3 linked regions of the Neobacillus sp. PS2-9 genome follow. The protein of the gene in region 3 interacts with the protein of the main gene of each other region in a pairwise test. Links are inferred from orthologs where the notes say so. Each region holds a gene or a part of one and is shown on either strand. Other genes may lie near its edges.

Region 1 (5,678 bases), 1.7 Mb from region 3 along the record:
CACTAATGGCAATTTTTATATCCTCGATCTCCTCGTATGTAAATCCCATACGGCTCGCGATGCCTGATAACGTTAATCGGATTACCCCCACATAATCGGGTTTCGCTGGAATCTTCATTTCGATATAATCCATCACTTGGTTCATACTCCCCCACCTTTTCATATGCAAATAATTTTTGCCGTGTTTTTTTACTATCGTCCCGTTCTAATTGGTAGCAATGGTAATAATATTGCTTAAACCGGTAATTTCAAACAACCGTTTCAGTCGGTCAGAAAGGTCAACCAGTTTCAATTCGCCTTCATTTTTCTTCAGCTGTTTGAAAAGGCCCACAAATACACCTAGGCCTGTACTATCTAAATAAGACACATCCTTCAGACTGATGACAATCGATTGATTTTTCCCTTCTGCTAGAGGTAAAAGCTCATCCCTCAGTTGCGGTGCTGTAAAGGCATCAATTTCGCCTGCAATCTTTACGACTGTATCCACATTATTATGATATTTATCTATTAGTAGATTCATTTTCTGATCACCTCAGGATTATTTATTTTTTTACATACCCGCTTCAACAAAAGTCTAAACCTTTCTTTTTAAAATAATTAAAGTAAAATCGTCACGTATTTCAAAATTCTGAATTCTCTCGAGGTCACGATAGATATTTTCCACCATTTCTTGTGCAGGCAGATGCTGATATTTACGAATAAAATCCGTGATGACAGACCGTTCGATAAAGCCCTCTTCTGTTCTTGATTCAGTGACACCATCTGATAATAAAACAATCATATCGCCAGGCTCGACTTTTTTCTCATATTGATGATAGCTGGCATTCGGGTCCACTCCGAGGACGAGACCTTTTGCGAGGATGTCCCAAAATGTATCCTTGGACGATTGATAATAAAAACCTGGTTCATGACCGGCTGATGCATATGTAAAGGTATGTTCATGTGAATCATAGATACCATATAGCATGGTAATAAACATACTTGAATCGACATTGTTTTCTACGACTCTATTTAAATTTTCGAGCACATGTTGTGGATGGACACGTGACTCTAGCAGACTGTCCATCGCATATTTAATCATCGACATGCACAGAGCAGCAGGGATGCCTTTGCCAATGACATCAGCGACCGCAATACTGATTAACTGCTTGTCTTGAACAAATCGATAATAATCACCATTCATTTGCTTGGCAGGAATACTGATAGCGCCAATATCTAACACATCTATTTGGGGAATTTTCGTTTCTAAAAGGTTATCTTGAACGCTCGCAGCAATCTCAATTTCCGATCTGATTTCAAGCTGCTGGTCACGGAGGCTTTGATGTTCCTGGTAGGCTAAACCATAGTCCATCATTACCTCTAATAGAAAGTCGCAGGAAGCGAACACTTCTTGCGGGAGGTCGGGGAAAAGCTCCTTCAATGCCGTACAATGCACATTGATAATTTCTTCAGGGGAGATTTGGTGTTCCATTGCTTTTCGACTAAACTTTTGTCCTTGATATAGTGCTGCTTCGGTTGATTCTTTCAGATAGCTGTATAGTATGCTGCGATATTTTGATTGAAACATATCTTTGAAATCCATTTCTTCACACCCTCCTAGCGAAGCCATTTCACCACCTGAATGCTCGTTCCTTCTCCCACCTTAGAAGTAATGCTGAACTCATCCATTAATCGTTTCACCCCTGGTAATCCTGCCCCTAAGCCACCCGATGTGGTAAATCCATCTTCCATTACTTTTCTTATATCATGAATGCCTGGACCTTTGTCCGAAGCAATAACCTTTAAGCCGCATTTTCCTAATTCATACATGCGGTCAATTTCGATTTCGCCTGTTCCAGCGTACAGATAAATATTGCGGGCCAGTTCCGAAATCGCTGTTGTGATCCTTGCTTGGTCAACCGAACCGAATCCAAGCTCCTTTGCAACGTTTCTCCCAAGCTGACGCGCTGCAACGATATCCCATTCAGTTATGATTTTCACACAGGATTCGTTATCCATGCTTTACTCCCCCAACTCCCGCTGTAGTGTTTCCAACCCTTTTTCTAAATCTAGTGCTGTTCTCACATCTTGAAGGTGTATCCCTAGTTCTACTAGTGTGATCGCTACAGCTGGCTGGATACCCGTCAACACCACTTTTGCGCCCATTAGATGGGACATACTGACCACATCGCCAAGCACCTTGGCAATAAAGGAATCTATCACGTCCACAGAGGTCAAATCAATGACGACACCGCCCACTCCTGTTTCATGAATCTTGGAAAGGAGATCTTCCTGAAATTGTAAAGCGGTTTGGTCATCTAGCTCCCATTGAATTGAGATGAGCAGGCAGTTATATAACTTTAAAATTGGTATTCTACCATTCATTGCTTATTCCCCCACTGAGACGATTTTCCGATTTGTCATTTCCAATGCAGCGGCAACCCCTTTTTGCAGGCTGTTTTTCGTAACGACCTGATTAAGGTTAATCCCTAAGTTAACGATGGTTTGTGCTATCTCCGGTCGAATGCCGACGATTAAACACTTAGCCCCCACCAATCGTACCGCTTCTGACGCTTGAATAATATGATGGGCCACCATCGTATCTACTACAGGCACACCCGTAATATCTATTAACACCACTTGTGCATGATGCTTCACGACACCCTGCAGTAAATTTTCCATGATCCGCTTTGCTCTATCGGTATCGATTGTGCCGACCAATGGCATAACGGTGATATTGTCAAAAATCGGAATTAGCGGCGCTGACAATTCCTGAAGAGCAATTTTTTGCAAAGAAACCGTCCTTTGCCAGGACGATGCATAGTGATTGAGCACTTCTTTGTTAATCGGCGTTACCCACTTATCATAGGCCCAGCCGAATTCAATCTGTTCCTTTTCTGAAGACTCTCCCACCATGTGAAAAAACATAATTTTGGAAAACTCCATTAAGCTGTCCATAATAAAGTTTAGATTCCAGCCTAATTGGACCAATTTTTGCGCGAAATCTCTCATTTTGTTCTTCGCTTGGTTGTCCTGATTAATTAAATCATGAACTAATATATTAATATATTCATCGCCAATATTCGTATAGACTTGGTCGGTTATGACAGTTGAAAGTTTCTGCTCATCCATCGAGCTCATTTTTTCTACCCACTCTTGTAAAAGCTGTCCCCTGTTCGCTTGAATAAACTCAATCATTCGAGTTGCGTTTTCCATCTTACCTCTCCCATCCTACCTTTTTTCCTATTATTTCTAGTTACTATTATACCAATATACTCTATACAAAAAAATCACCATAATGGACTAGACCAAAAGTACTAGTTCTTGGTCATTTATTGTCCCTCACTTGAAAAAGGAGCCTCGTTTTTTCCCTTTTAATAGATCTCCTGTCCAGCCTTTGATCTTTAAATACGCATAGAGAAGGATGGTGGAGATGACGATGAGAATGATCGATAATGGATAGCCAAAGCTCCATTCAAGTTCGGGCATATGCTTGAAGTTCATACCCCACAAGGCCCCGAAAGCCATAATCGGGGTAAACACAGTGGTGATTACGGTTAGCGTTTTCGTGATTTCATTTCCCCGATGCGAGGAGATGACTTCCTCTAAATTGATAATGGAATCTAGTTCATGTTCGTATTCCTGGAGAAGGGTCAGCGCACGTTCAATCCGTTTGCAGGTCATTGGGAAAATTTTCCCCTCGCAGGGTTCATGAAGATTCACTTCTTCGATTGCCATCTTTAGCTCTTTGACCGGAATGAGGAGACTCTTCCACACTAATAGTTCGTGCCTGCGCAAATAAACGAGCTCGAGAATGCTCGTTTCATTTCGTTTGCGGATGCTCCAGATCAGGGTTTTTAGGTCCTCTTCAAACCGGTCAATTTCAACCAGCCATGCATTCATCCATTCTGCGATGAACAGCATGAAGCCTTCGACGGCATTGGTACTTTGGCTGATTTGACTTTGGAGGAGCTGGAGATCGATGTGTTTCAGGGTGCCCCAATCAAGGTCGATCGTTACCCATTGATCGGTGGTGACATAGAAATGAAAGAATTTGACATCATGTTCCTCTTCGAAGCTTTGTTTATAGATGAGTGTGCCTTTGACTACTTTTTTTCCATCAGGGGTGATGGATACCCTGAGGCAGTTGGTTTTGTTGTTTTGAATTTGTTGCAGCCAATCGATGCTGCTTTCATGCTCAAGGATGGGGGTGAGTTGCTCAATTTCCTTTTGTTTCGCCTGAACCCAGGTCCAGTTGGTTGGTGTACGGTAGGTGATCATGGCGGTCTCCTTTTTTTATGTTTAAAGTTCCCTGTTTGGTCGGAATTGAAACTTTTATGTTTGAGGGTTGAATTAGTGGGTATACATATTTCAAATAGAATATACGAATTGGTTGATGTAAATGGATGGATTTTGGAACTACTTTTTCTAGGAGGGATTTGTAATGAAGCAAGTGTTTGGAATGAAATCAATAGTAGCTGTGGGAATTGGTGCCTCTGCTGTGTGGTTGTCGTCAAAGCCAAACCGCGTCAAAGCAGAAACGGTACTGCGGGAGTGGAAGCGCAAGTTTCTACCCACTGTTTATGAAAAAGCTGAACAGTTGCCGATTGAAAAAGGTGCACACCCACATCCTCACGATATCGAAGACAACAACATGGTAAGTGAAGGCGCGCAGTACTCCGTCCAGTTCTATAATGAAAAAATACAATAATCTTTGGGGACAGTCCCCCACTGCTTTAAAGCGGTGGGGGACTGTCCCCAAATTGAGGTGGAAATATGGTCCTCTTCTTTTTACTGGTCTATTTTGTCATTATTACGGCGGTTATTGAGATTTTTGTGGTGCTGTTTCGTTGTACGGGCTTGAAGGTGGAAATCTCGCGGTTTCAGGTGATTTCGATGATGACAGGAACAGGATTTACGACGGGTGAATCCGAGCTGATTTTAGGGCATCCGATTCGAAGGAAACTGGCTATTTTTTTAATTCTGTTTGGCGCCTTCTCTCTTGCAGTCATTATTTCATCGATCAGCCAGTTCCTTTCCGAAGGACTTCGAACGAAGGAAATCCTAGCTGTGGCCATTGCGGTGTTGCTGGTCTTTGTTGTGCTACGTATGTCTCGAATGCAGCGTCTGTTGTCCACATTGTTTAACCGTCAAATGAAACAGAATGTGGAGCTCGTTGATTTGCCGGTGCGGGATGTGTTTTTATCCTCTAAAAAGGAAGCCGTGCTCAATCTGCCTATCTATAAGGAATCGTCGCTACATAACCGCACGATTCATGATGTCATTCCAGGACATCAAGGAATGGATTTCGTGGTCCTCTTTATTCAACGAGGCGGAATGAAATTGAGGAAAGATATCTACGGGGTGGTGCTCCATGAAGGTGACCAGCTCCTATTATTTGGGGATAAAAAAGTGCTGTGGTCGGCCTTTGAGCATGATTGGCGGGTTCTTGAGGAGAAGCGGAAGGACGAGGAAATGTAGACGGAATAAAAGGCGGAGGGGCATGCGCTGGAGCTAGATTCGAACAACTGGTTCAGTTACCACACTCGGACCTTTTTATAATTTCCAAACAACAAAAAAACCAACGGCATGAGACTAGCTGACCGTTGGTTTGCACATTTATTTTCCTGTTTGTGGGACGAATTCTAAGAAGCCCTTTATTTGTTCTGGCATGTATACCTGGCTCAAGTATCTTCTTT
Region 2 (5,979 bases), 1.6 Mb from region 3 along the record:
ACCGCATTCTTCTCGATGCTCCATGTTCTGGCCTTGGAGTAATGAGACGAAAGCCCGATATGAAATATACAAAAACTGAAAAAGATTTAGAGCGGTTAAGTACCATACAGCAGGATTTATTGAAGTCAGTATCGCCTTTACTAAAAAAGGGTGGCATTCTTGTCTACAGTACATGTACAGTGGATAAAGAGGAGAATGAAAATACTGTATTGAAGTTCTTGGAGAATAATCCAGACTTTGAACCTGATTTAACTTTTAAAGATAGGATGCCGGAAGCTGTTCAGCCATTCATAACAGGATATGATTTGCAAGTCTTTCCACAGGACTTTGGCTCAGACGGTTTTTATATTGCAGTACTAAAAAAAGTATAAGCGCCTAGGTGCTGAAGTTAGACAATTGAAAGAAGGTGTAAACAGTTGGAACAATTAAATACAACTGAGAAGAAAACAACATTAGATAATAACCTACCCTCCATCTATTCCTTGGAGCTTCATCAATTAAAGGAATGGTTATCAGAGAATGGAGAAAAACCATTCCGTGCAGAGCAAATCTTCGATTGGCTTTACAAAAAAAGAATTACTTCTTTTGAAGAGATGAGCAACTTAGCAAAAGGCTTAAGAGATAAGCTAGCAAATCATTTTCAAATCACTACCTTAAATACGGTCATTCAACAGACTTCAGCTGATGGAACGATTAAGTTCTTATTTGAACTTCATGATGGATATTCGATTGAAACCGTTCTAATGCGTCATGATTACGGTAACTCCGTTTGTGTTACAACTCAGGTTGGCTGTCGAATTGGCTGTACTTTTTGTGCATCGACATTAGGTGGATTGAAAAGGCATCTAGAAGCAGGCGAGATTGTTGCCCAAGTAGTTAAGGTACAACAGGCACTTGATGAAACAGAGGAACGTGTAAGCTCTGTGGTCATTATGGGTATTGGTGAACCATTTGATAACTATGATAATATGATGTCTTTTCTAAAAATAATCAATCATGATAAAGCACTAAATATCGGAGCGCGGCATATTACCGTTTCGACTAGTGGTATTGTACCTAAAATTTATCAGTTTGCTGATGAAGATTTGCAGATTAATTTTGCTATTTCACTCCATGCTCCGAATACGGAATTGCGTTCAAGGTTAATGCCAATCAACAAAGCCTATAAACTTGATGACTTAATGAAAGCAGTACGATATTATATCGATAAGACAGGTCGTCGAATTAGCTTCGAATACGGTCTTTTTGGTGGAGTGAATGATTCTACAGAGCATGCAGAGGAATTAGCAACTCTTTTAAATGGGGTTAAATGCCATGTGAATCTTATTCCAGTTAATTATGTCCCTGAAAGGGATTATGTTCGTACTCCAAGGGACAAAATTTTTGATTTTGAAAAAACACTTAAAAAACGTGGTATTAATGTGACAATTCGCCGAGAGCAGGGGTCAGATATTGCTGCAGCATGTGGACAACTTCGTGCAAAGGAGCGAAAAGAGGAGACGAGGTAAATATATGAAAGCAGTTTTCATGACAGATCGAGGGAAAGTACGACTTCATAATGAGGATGCTGGAGGAGTATTTGTAAACCAGGACGGTGATCGCCTAGCCATTGTTGCTGATGGGATGGGAGGTCACCGTGCAGGTGATGTTGCCAGTGAAATGACAATCACACAATTAAAAAATGAATGGGAAGCCTCTAAAGGGATTTCTACTGCTGAGGAAGCCGAGCGATGGTTGAAGGAAAAAATAACAATAGTGAATCAAATATTGTTCGACCATGCGACGAATCATCCTGAATGTGATGGAATGGGTACAACGATCGTTGCGGCTATAGCCACTGATCGCTTTGCAACTTTAGCTAATATTGGAGACAGCCGTGGCTATATTTATAATGAATCTGGATTTAAACAGGTTACAGAAGACCATTCACTTGTAAATGAACTGGTGAGGTCTGGACAAATCTCGAAAGAAGATGCCGAACACCATCCAAGAAAAAATGTGTTACTCCGAGCTTTAGGAACAGAAAAAATGGTTGAAATGGATACTAAAACCATAATGTTCGAAGAAGGGGATATTATCCTTTTATGTTCAGATGGTCTTTCAAATAAAGTAAGTGAAAAAGAAATGATGACCATTCTTTTAAATGAAGATCATTTAGAACAAAAAGCAGATTCACTTATCTCACTAGCCAACAACTACGGTGGAGAAGATAACATTACACTGGCTATTGTAGAGTTTAGTGATGTCAGCGAGGGTGATGCATAAATGATGATTGGAAAAAGATTAAGCGGCCGCTATAAAATCTTGGATATGGTTGGCGGAGGCGGAATGGCTAATGTTTATTTAGCGCATGATATGATCCTAGATCGTGATGTGGCTGTTAAAATGCTTCGCCTTGATTTTGCCAATGACGAGGAATTTATCCGGAGATTCCGTAGGGAAGCTCAATCAGCAACAAGTCTTGCACACCCTAATATTGTTAGTATTTACGATGTGGGCGAAGAAAATGATTTATATTATATTGTGATGGAATATGTGGATGGACAGACATTAAAACAATACATACAGCAGAATACTCCATTAAAAGTCGAGGATGCCATCGGGATCATGAGACAGTTAACTTCTGCCATTTCTCATGCTCATCAAAATCATATAATCCATCGTGATATTAAGCCTCATAATATCTTGATTGACCATGATGGGAATGTAAAGGTGACTGATTTTGGAATTGCTATGGCACTAAGTGCAACAAGCATCACACAGACTAATTCAGTCTTAGGCTCTGTTCATTATTTATCACCCGAGCAAGCACGTGGTGGAATGGCAAATGGAAAGTCGGATATATATTCCTTAGGAATTGTTATGTTTGAATTATTGACTGGCCGGCTCCCATTCTCGGGTGAATCAGCCGTATCCATCGCTTTAAAGCATCTCCAATCGGAAACACCTTCCGTAAGAAGGTGGAACTCAAGCATTCCACAAAGTGTGGAGAACATTGTTCTTAAGGCAACTGCCAAAGATCCTTTTCATCGTTATAACAGTGTAGAAGAAATGGAAGAAGACTTACGCACAGCGCTTGACACAGAAAGGGTAAATGAAGCAAAGTTTGTTATTCCGATAGATAATGATGCGACAAAAGCAATTCCAGTTATAACAAATGATAAACCCCTTAAAAATTTGGATGAAACATTAGTTCATAGTAATGAGAAACCATTGCCTGGTCCAAAAGATGACTTAAAGGAGGGCTCCGGCAAAAAGAAACGTAAAAAGTGGCCGGTAATATTAATATCTACCTTTCTTGTATTAGTCATTCTTGGATTATTAGCAATTACCTTTTTACCTGGATTATTATCTGCGAAGGATGTAAAAATCCCAGATGTAAGCGGCATGGAGTTGGATGAAGCAATATCCAAGCTCAAGCTAAGTGGGTTAGAAGTGGATAAAAAGATTGAGATCGAAGATGAAAACGTAGAAAAAGGAAATGTGGTAAAGACTAATCCTGAAAGCGGCACGACAGTAAAGGAAAATTCAAAAATAAACCTTTATATCAGTACAGGCAAAGAAAAATTTGAACTATCCGATTATGTGGGCCGGCAATATGAAGATGTCATTCGTTTGTTGGATAATTATAATTTCAAAGATATTAAAAAAATCGAGAAACACGATGATAGTGAGCCTGGAACCATCATAAGTCAGAATCCTTCAGGTGGCGAAAAGGTTGTTCCTGAGGAAACTGAATTAGAGTTTGAAGTAAGTAAGGGGCCAGAAAAAATTGTATTAAAGGATTTAACACAATACAATTTAAAAGGTGCGCAAGATTATGCGGCTCTAGTAGGATTAACCCTTGATGCTTCACAAGAAAAATATGATGATAATATCCCTGCAGGTATGGTTATGTCCCAATCACCTGAACCAGGAACCGAGTTGAAAAAGGGAGACAAGGTGACGGTCGTGATATCAAAAGGGAAAGAAGATAAACCACCAAAAGAGGTTATCATTGAACTAGATATTCCGTTTGAGCCAGCAGTTCCAGGAGAGCCCGGTCAGAAGCAGCTTGTTACGATCTTGATTGAGGATATGAATCATAGTATGACAGAACCTGCAGAGACCTTCTATATTACGGAAAATACAAAGAAACAAATTAAATTGATGATTCCGTACGGGAAGAAAGCCGGCTACAAGGTCATTCGTGATTCAAAAGTTATTATTGATGAAAATAAAAACTACTCAGATGTGGAATAAATGTAGCTAAATCTGCCTGTATAAAAATGAATGCGCTCGTACAGATTTTAAAGGGAAGCCTAACGATTTGTTTAGAATGAGAGGCAAGGAGTGTAGCTATGCCTGAAGGAAAAATTGTTAAAGCATTAAGTGGTTTTTATTATGTTCTTCAGAATGAAAGACTGATCCAGTGTAGGGGAAGAGGCGTCTTTCGGAAAAACAAGATTACCCCACTTGTGGGAGATGAGGTCGTTTTTCAAGCGGAAAATGATTTAGAAGGATACATTTTAGAAGTGAAAGAGCGCAAAAATGAATTGGTGCGACCACCCATTGCCAATGTTGATCAGGCTATTCTTGTGTTTTCGGCTGTTGAACCTGACTTTAGTACAGTACTATTGGATAGGTTTCTAGTTTTAGTTGAGTATAATCACATCGAACCACTAATCTGTATTACAAAAATGGATTTAACAAATGAAGCGCAAAAACAAGTGATATCTGAATTCGCAGAACACTATCGGAAAGCTGGTTATGAGGTCATTCTTACATCATCAGAAACAGAAATGGGGATTGAATTGTTAAATCCACATGTGGAGAATAAAATTTCTGTTTTTGCAGGTCAATCGGGAGTAGGAAAGTCTTCCTTATTAAATGTACTGAGACCTGATTTAGAACTAAAAACAAATGATATATCATCCCATCTAGGCCGAGGGAAGCATACAACAAGACATGTTGAACTCATTCAAATTGGCCAAGGTCTCATTGCAGATACACCAGGATTTAGCTCATTAGAATTTACAAACATTGAAGCAGAAGAGTTAACTTTTTGTTTTCCGGAGATACAAAGAGCCAGTGAGAATTGTAAGTTTAGAGGATGTTTGCATGTGACTGAGCCTAAATGTGGAGTAAAATCGGGAGTTGAATCAGGTGAAATACCGGGTTACCGGTATCAACATTATGTGGACTTCCTCCAAGAAATAAAAGATAGAAAGCCGAGGTACTAACATGGTGAAAATAGCACCCTCAATTCTTTCAGCAGATTTTTCTAAATTAGGAGAAGAGGTTTTAGCTGTTGAGAAAGGAGGAGCTGACTACATTCATATTGATGTCATGGATGGTCATTTTGTACCCAATATCACAATTGGTCCACTTATAGTGGAAGCTATTCGTCCAGTCACAAAATTGCCGCTTGATGTTCATTTAATGATTGAAAATCCTGATCAGTATATAGAAGCGTTTGCTAAAGCGGGAGCTGATTATATAACTGTTCATGTGGAAGCATGTCGTCATCTCCACCGGACCATTCAGAGTATTAAAGCATGTGGAATTAAGGCAGGGGTGGTCTTAAATCCAGCGACCCCAGTTGAGACCATCCAACATATTATTGGTGACATTGATATGGTGTTATTAATGTCAGTCAATCCAGGGTTTGGGGGACAAACATTCATCCCTGAGGTTCTTCCCAAAATCAAAAAAGTAAAAGCGTTAGCTGAGCAAAAAGGGGTAGATATCGAAATCGAAATTGATGGCGGTGTCAACCCTGAAACAGCAAAGGATTGCATTGAAGCAGGGGCAACTGTCCTTGTTGCAGGATCAGCTGTATATAATCAACCTGACTATGCAAAAGCAATTTCATTAATAAGAGGCTAGAAAGAAGAGGTTGACACGCAGTCAGCCTCTTTCCTTATTGAAAAAGGCTGTGTTAAGGAACATTGAAAATTTTATATCCTGTTGATTGGAGTGGAAGGCGCGAAGACTCCT
Region 3 (7,344 bases):
CTGTTATTTTAGCAGGCATTAATGACAGTGTTCCAATCATGAAGAGACTCATGCATGACCTTGTGAAAATCCGAGTACGTCCATACTATATTTATCAATGTGATCTTTCAGAGGGCATTGGACACTTCCGGGCACCAGTCTCTAAAGGACTTGAAATTATCGAGGGACTCCGTGGGCATACGTCAGGATACGCAGTACCAACATTCGTGGTTGATGCACCCGGTGGAGGCGGGAAAATTGCGTTACAGCCCAATTATTTAATTTCTCAAAGTCCTGAAAAGGTCGTCCTACGTAATTTTGAGGGTGTAATTACTTCTTATCCTGAGCCGGAAAACTACATCCCTGGGAGAGCGGAAGGCTATTTTAAAGAAATTTATCCTGAGATGGAAGCAAAAAGATCTGTTGCGGGTATTGCTGGTATTATGAATGATCAGCATTTTAATCTTGTTCCAGAAGGCCTAACAAGATTAAACCGCCGTAAAGATTACAATCAAGATCCTACACATACTTCATTAAAGGATAAGCGAGGTAAACGTGATGAATTAAAAGAAAAAAAATTCAAAGCGGTTACCCAAAAGGAAAAAGGAAGCAGTGAAACACAACCTAGTATAGATGTTATGAAAGAATAAGAGGTGGGAGCATGAAAATGGAATGTGAATGGTGTGCTAGTCCAAATGTAGATAGAATCGTAGACTCGGTATACTGGGAATTACCCGATGGGACGAGAGCAATCGAGATTTCAGAAACTCCTACCTATTTCTGTCGAGATTGTTCTATGACTTACCAAAGTGAGGTAATAGTAAAGGAAATAGAAAATCACTTATTCTTAATTGATTGTAAACAAGTTTCTAAAGTAATTACCTTTGAGGACTTAATGAAAATACCAAGGTTGTTGAAAAGAAATTATTTTGATTTTTCCTCATAAATATATAGGCTGGACGATACTGTGAGTATTCGTTATCATATATCACATAAGTGAATTTCATGGAAAGGCGTTTGTGTGATGAGTAAATCCTTTTATCATTTTTTAATGAAATATAGACATCCGGCACCAAAAGATCGTATTAGTTTATTTGCAAACCATGCCTATATGGACCATAGCTTTCCGAAATCCTCCAAGGATTACCACGAACTCAGTTCCTACTTAGAACTAAATGGTCAATATCTAGAGTCAATGTCTATTTTTGATGAGGCATGGCAGCTTTATATTAATGCTGAAAGCAAAAATTAATCAGTTGGAAGAAATCGCTTCTTTATATGGAGGCGATTTTTTCATTTTACAAATGGTATGCGCGATATCACTTCCGATGCATATACTATTGTAATTAAAATTCACGACTTAGCATTTGAGGGGATGGGAGGACATGGCAAAACGGAGAAAACCGAAGTATAAGATCGGTGATACGGTCGTGATTACCATTTATGGTACGGTTGGCAGGGTAACAGATGTAAAATGGCTTGATGGAAAATATGTATATGAAGTAAACAAGAGTGATGGTTTGTTCCTTGAATCGGCCTTACAAATGCTATCAGAATATGATGGTTCTGTTGTAGAACAGGAGCAAATTGATATTGAATATAAGTTTTTTTTCGGTGATTTAGTTCAGGTAAGTGGTTATGGTGCGGATTTATTTAAAGTGGTCGGCTTTCGCACAGAAATTTGGCGCTATAAAGAAGACGCCTGGGAAGATGTTATTTATGAGCTTTCAAGGGTAAGTGACGGAGAATGGCTGGAGGCAGGAGAAGAGGAACTAACACTAGTTGCGGACGCTGAAAGTGCAGATACATTTATACAAAAATTGGGTCTTTTATACTTAGTAAATAAACAGGATCAAGCAGTAAAAAATACAAACTTAAAAAATTTGATAAGAAAAGCAGAGTTTGAAGAAATAGAAAGAAAAAAAGAAAAGAAAGAACTTATTGATAATCTCTTAGATATATTTAATGATTATCGGATCCTATATGAATTGTTTCATGACCAAGAGTACTATCAAGTAATGCGGGTCATTCTTAGAAAATTAGAAAGTCTTGTAAATAATGATGGCAAAAGCCCTGTATAATCCTACCACCTAGCTATTTCAAATAATAAATACAAAACAAAAGGAATGCCACCCCATTTAATTAGGAGAAACATCGTTTCTAATATTTTCTCAAATAGTTGGAGGGTAAGACTATCCTCCTGATTCACATCTTCAACCCAAGCCTCTAACATCAATTGGAATTTAGACATTGTTTCACCCCATCGTTTTCTTTTTACTAATCCTATGCTTGTCCAACCGATAAAAGACATGTTTTTTTCATTGAAACCTCTTTATTCAATTTCAGTAAAGAGAACAGGTTTATAGGCAACTGCTTACCAAAGTAAATAGCATGAAAAGGCCATGTACATCATACATTCTGTAAAAAGGGGGCGATGCTATGAGAGAAATTGAAGTATTTATTGATACAGAAGAAATTGCCGAATTTTTCTTTCATGAGCTTGTAAAAAGGGGATACGTTCCTAGTGAAGAGGAATTAGAGGAATTAGCCGATATTACTTTTGAATATTTAATTGAAAAGAGTATTATCGATGAGGAAGTACAGGAGGATTAGTAAGTGAATATTTTAGGGAGAAATGATATGTTTTCTACCTTTATGATAAAAGAAAACGAAAGCCGAGCATAAGTTGCTCGCTTTTTGTTTTTTATAGACTATTTGAAATATTTTTACCATCGTGAAACCTTGTTGGAGTTTCATCGTATTAAGGAGTGTGAATAAAAGGAGGAGGACTTTATGTTTAAAAAAATCCTTAAATCAATTTTTAAAAGTAAGATGACTCACAAGTACAGTTCCTCAAGCGATGCATGGAAGAAGCACAAACATCATAAGCACAGTCATTTAGGACATCATCATTATAAAAAGAAATATAAGAGCAGAAGTTCTATATCTAGTTTTTTTAGCAGCTAGCAAGGTGTGTGTATATGCTTAGGAAATTTACATTATTTTTTTCCAAGATGATGGAGAAGCCACTACCTATTGATGAGGTTATTGCTGATCGTTATAGGGTAGTGGAGTATCTCGGAAGCGGAAGCTACGGACATAGTTATTTAGTTTTTGATTTCTTAAGCAAACAGAATAAAGTATTAAAATCCCTTCGATATCATAAGAGAATAACCCAATCTGGAAGAAAGGGATTTGAATTAGAAAAAGAATTATTAGGCTCGATTAATCATCCAGGATTTCCTAGATATTTTGAGGATGGCACTTTTAAAAACATTCCCTATTATACAATGGAATATATTAATGGAAAAAATTTTGAACAGCTTATTTTTCATGAAGGTAAGAAATTCACTGAAACAGAAGCTTTTAAGTTTGCAGATGAATTACTACAGTACATCGAATTCTTGCATAGCCATAACATCATTCATAGAGACATTCGCATTCCGAATGTAATTTTTGATGGAACGAGGATTCGCCTGATAGATTTAGGATTAGGAAGGTATCTTAAACCGAGAGATGGAGATCTACAAAAAATAGAAGATGTAAGAAAGCAAATTAACTACCAAGCAGATTTTTACGGACTTGGCCATTTTCTTTTGTTTCTCCTTTATTCGAACTTTACTTTCCAAGATGACAGGAAGGAAAGAAGCTGGGAAGAAGAACTAGATATTACAGTAGAAGCCAAACAAATCATTAGAAGGCTCTTGCAGATAGAATCCGCGTATGATCAATGCGCACAAATAAGAGCTGATATAAAAAATTTCACTTAATTTAGGAGGAGAATTTTATGTCTTTCTTTGACAAAGTATTTGCTAGCGTAGGTATTGGTGCTGCATCAGTGGACACAAAACTAGAAAAAGACACTTATATGCCTGGAGAAACCGTACAAGGGGTTGTTGAAATTAAGGGTGGAAAAGTTGAACAGCAAATTGATGAGATTTATCTTTCACTCAATACAACTTACTTAAAAGAGTCAGATGATCGAAAATATAACATAACTGCTACCATCGACCGATTTCGTCTAACTACACCTTTCACAATCAGGTCCAACGAAAGAAAAGAAATTCCGTTTACCTTCCAGTTGCCGTATGATACACCATTATCTATTGGCAAGTCAAAAGTGTGGGTAACAACAGGACTGGAAATAAAAGGTGGGGTGGACCCAAGTGATAAGGATTATTTAAAAGTAATTCCTAATCAATTAATGACTGCTGTTTTTAACGCCGTAGATAATTTAGGCTTTAGAATTAGAGAAGCGGACTGTGAAGAAGCACCACGACGCTTACGCGGCAGGTTACCCTTCGTTCAAGAATTTGAATTTGTCCCAACATCAGGTCTATTTCGTGGTAAATTAGATGAGTTAGAAGTGGTGTTTTTATCTTCAGGTAATGGCACACTAGATTTGATGTTCCAAGTGGATCGACGTGCAAAGGGACTTTCAGGATTATTCTCAGAAGCGATGGGAATGGATGAAACGAACGTAAGATTAACTGTATCTAACGCAGATATTCCTAATTTACAACAAAAAATCCAGAGTGTAATACAAAGATACTCATAATAAATAAAAAAATGGGTTATCGACAAAAAAAGTTAGTATTCTACAGAGGGTTCGACAAGGTCTACATCTAATTATTAGAATAGAAAATAAATTCTAATAATTGGAGGTACAAGATGATCAGAGTATTAACGAGAAAGCCCTGTATCAAATATGATGTGACAATCTTTCAAACTCCAAAGTACCGTGAAAATAAAGGCTATAAACAGGTCTATAGAACGACCATTCCTGCTGCCGGCCGTGAACAATGCTTGGAAGAAACCTTTAGCCGCTTTAATGTGACTGACAGAATACCTTCAAATTATAAAGGGAGATTTCTCTCAACCGGTGACATTATATTAATAGATGAGGGACGTGGCGGTCAGCACTATTATCAGTTACAAACTGGAGGATGGACCCCAATTAATAGAATAATGATACGTTAAAAACCTAAGGGAACAGCCTTAGGTTTATTTTTATATTATCGCTTTCTTCCACCATCTGCGCGGTTCTCTTTTGCATGCGCTTCGTGCTCTGCCACAATAGCCTCGGCTGGAATATGATTATTTTTCTTTTGACCATTTATGCGACTTCTATGTTTTTTTCCCATTATCATACCTCCTTTTACATCTAAAGATAGCTTCCCACAAATCAGAAAAAACATAACTATTTCTCAGAAGTGTTTTTCAATAAAAACGGTTTATGATATATTGTCTATGGTACGGAGTGAAACGTACTTATTTTGATTGGAGGTTAAATTTAATGAGTGTACATATTGGTGCAAAAGAAAATGAAATTGCAGAAACGGTCTTGTTGCCCGGGGATCCGCTGAGAGCGAAATATATTGCAGAAACCTTTTTAGAGGATGCTAAATGTTATAACGAAGTTAGAAATATGTTTGGTTACACAGGAACCTACAAAGGGAAAAGGATTTCAGTTCAAGGAACTGGGATGGGTGTTCCATCTATTTCTATTTATGTTAATGAGCTTATGCAAAGCTATAATGTGCAGAACTTAATAAGAGTTGGTACGTGCGGGGCGATCCAAAAGGATGTAAAAGTACGTGATGTTATCCTTGCTATGACAAGTTCTACAGACTCGAACATGAATCGTCTAACTTTTGGACATGTTGATTTTGCACCTTGTGCCGATTTTGACTTACTTAAAAAGGCGTATGATGCAGGAGTCGAAAAGGGACTTAATTTAAAAGTTGGGAATATCTTTACTGCAGATTCATTCTATAATGATAATGCAGAACTTGAAAAATGGGCCAAGTATCAGATTTTGGCCATTGAAATGGAAACAACAGCATTATATACATTAGCAGCCAAATTTAATCGTAAAGCTCTTTCTGTTCTAACTGTTAGCGATCATATTCTAACAGGAGAAGAGACTACAGCAGAAGAAAGACAATTAACTTTTAATGATATGATTGAGGTAGCCTTAGAGGCTGCCACTAAGTAATAAAGAATACAATGCCTCTTCCAAATAGGAAGAGGTATTTTCTTTTATAAAAAGGAACTTAGGTCCCTGATGGAGAATTAAAATGTAGGTTGTGTTAAAGAATATTGTTGATTTTTACACCCTGTTGATTGGAGCGGAAGGCACGAAGACTCCTGTGGGAGTATGGTTCAGGGGAGACCCCGCAGGCGCATGCGCCGAGGAGGCTCGCCGAAACACCCACGAACCGCTCGTGCCTGGAGCGGAAATCAACAGACCAGTTTAACAGAGATAAAATGTAAAATAAAAAAGGCAAATATGTGACTAATTAAATGATTATATTGATATAAATAGGGTGCAGGGGTATAGTACAAATGAGGTGAACGAAATGAAAGAGCAACTCAAAGTTGATATTACGGGAATGACATGTGCAGCCTGTTCAGCCAGGATTGAAAAGGTTTTAAATAAGGTAAATGGTGTTGAAGCAAATGTCAACTTGGCTTTGGAAACCGCATCCATTTCATATGATAAAGATTTAGTTTCAAGTAATGAAATCATTACGAAAATTGAAAACCTTGGATATGGTGCTCGTTTAGAAGAGGATCAAAGAGAAACAAAACAGCAATATAAAGAAGAGGAGATAAAGCATAAGAAACGCATGTTTTCCCTTTCTGTGCTCTTGTCTTTGCCACTTTTGTACACTATGCTTGCCCATATGCCAATGGATATTGGCTTCCCAATGCCTGAAGTGATGATGAATCCGTGGTTTCAATTGTTGTTAGCCACACCTGTGCAATTTTATATTGGTGGACCTTTTTATATGGGTGCTTATAAAGCACTTAAAAATAAGAGTGCAAACATGGATGTTCTTGTAGCTTTAGGTACATCCGCAGCCTATTTCTACAGTCTTGCAGAAGGCATTAAAACCATTAGCAATCCTGTTTATATGCCGCATCTATATTTTGAAACAAGTGCTGTTCTTATTACTTTAATTTTACTAGGAAAATTATTTGAAACTTTAGCAAAAGGGAGAACAACTATCGCCATTTCTAAATTACTAAGTCTTCAAGCAAAGGAAGCAACTGTCATAAGAGATGGTAAGGAATTTCAAATCCCAATAAAAGAAGTGCAGGTATCAGATCGATTACTAGTGAAGCCAGGAGAAAAAATTCCAGTAGATGGACAAGTTTTATTAGGGCAATCCTCCGTCGATGAATCCATGATTACAGGCGAATCGATCCCAGTGGAGAAATCAGTGGGGGATCATTTAATAGGTTCGACTATTAATAAAAATGGAACGATAACAATGAAAGCAACAAAGGTGGGAAAAGACACAGCTCTTGCGGGAATTATAAAGATTGTAGAAGAAGCTCAAGGATCGAAAGCACCCA

The links.
Region 1: the proteins of RCG25_RS09995 (region 3) and RCG25_RS01195 interact in binary tests that used the Bacillus subtilis proteins (3 or more experiments, as listed by UniProt). The link is inferred for Neobacillus sp. PS2-9 from one-to-one orthologs.
Region 2: the proteins of RCG25_RS09995 (region 3) and pknB interact in binary tests that used the Bacillus subtilis proteins (3 or more experiments, as listed by UniProt). The link is inferred for Neobacillus sp. PS2-9 from one-to-one orthologs.

Annotation. Positions count from the first base shown.
Region 1 is NZ_CP133269.1:243,884-249,561, reverse strand. Bases 298-3,046 are described here. They hold RCG25_RS01195 (anti-sigma regulatory factor), read right to left. Parts: upstream 1,999-3,046; coding sequence 1,597-1,998; downstream 298-1,596. Other genes in these bases: RCG25_RS01185 (STAS domain-containing protein), read right to left, coding at 2,368-3,046; RCG25_RS01190 (STAS domain-containing protein), read right to left, coding at 2,002-2,364; RCG25_RS01200 (PP2C family protein-serine/threonine phosphatase), read right to left, coding at 575-1,582; RCG25_RS01205 (anti-sigma factor antagonist), read right to left, coding at 298-520. Outside these bases: anti-sigma B factor RsbW, read right to left, coding at 1-145; more of RCG25_RS01205, read right to left, coding at 206-297; more of RCG25_RS01185, read right to left, coding at 3,047-3,195; RCG25_RS01180 (magnesium transporter CorA family protein), read right to left, coding at 3,322-4,260; RCG25_RS01175 (hypothetical protein), read left to right, coding at 4,424-4,690; RCG25_RS01170 (hypothetical protein), read left to right, coding at 4,876-5,460. UniProt on the Bacillus subtilis protein: Provides the crucial link between the upstream module (communication of environmental stress) and the downstream module (integration of the environmental signals with signals of energy stress) that compose the signal transduction pathway controlling the sigma-B factor.
Region 2 is NZ_CP133269.1:3,603,169-3,609,147, reverse strand. What follows is about bases 1,755-4,753. They hold pknB (Stk1 family PASTA domain-containing Ser/Thr kinase), read left to right. Parts: upstream 1,755-2,265; coding sequence 2,266-4,242; downstream 4,243-4,753. Other genes in these bases: rsgA (ribosome small subunit-dependent GTPase A), read left to right, coding at 4,341-4,753; RCG25_RS18110 (Stp1/IreP family PP2C-type Ser/Thr phosphatase), read left to right, coding at 1,755-2,265. Also shown: 16S rRNA (cytosine(967)-C(5))-methyltransferase RsmB, read left to right, coding at 1-371; dual-specificity RNA methyltransferase RlmN, read left to right, coding at 417-1,508; more of RCG25_RS18110, read left to right, coding at 1,513-1,754; more of rsgA, read left to right, coding at 4,754-5,222; rpe (ribulose-phosphate 3-epimerase), read left to right, coding at 5,224-5,868. UniProt on the Bacillus subtilis protein: Protein kinase that is responsible for triggering spore germination in response to muropeptides, signaling bacteria to exit dormancy.
Region 3 is NZ_CP133269.1:1,988,393-1,995,736, forward strand. What follows is about bases 1,945-4,854. They hold RCG25_RS09995 (serine/threonine protein kinase), read left to right. Parts: upstream 1,945-2,960; coding sequence 2,961-3,749; downstream 3,750-4,854. Other genes in these bases: RCG25_RS09980 (hypothetical protein), read left to right, coding at 1,945-2,060; RCG25_RS09985 (hypothetical protein), read right to left, coding at 2,063-2,230; RCG25_RS09990 (YozD family protein), read left to right, coding at 2,419-2,592; RCG25_RS10000 (sporulation protein), read left to right, coding at 3,767-4,537; RCG25_RS10005 (YodL domain-containing protein), read left to right, coding at 4,651-4,854. In the rest of the region: ablA (lysine 2,3-aminomutase), read left to right, coding at 1-629; RCG25_RS09970 (YokU family protein), read left to right, coding at 641-925; RCG25_RS09975 (YozE family protein), read left to right, coding at 1,004-1,231; more of RCG25_RS09980, read left to right, coding at 1,365-1,944; more of RCG25_RS10005, read left to right, coding at 4,855-4,959; RCG25_RS10010 (hypothetical protein), read right to left, coding at 4,995-5,123; deoD (purine-nucleoside phosphorylase), read left to right, coding at 5,276-5,977; RCG25_RS10020 (heavy metal translocating P-type ATPase), read left to right, coding at 6,342-7,344.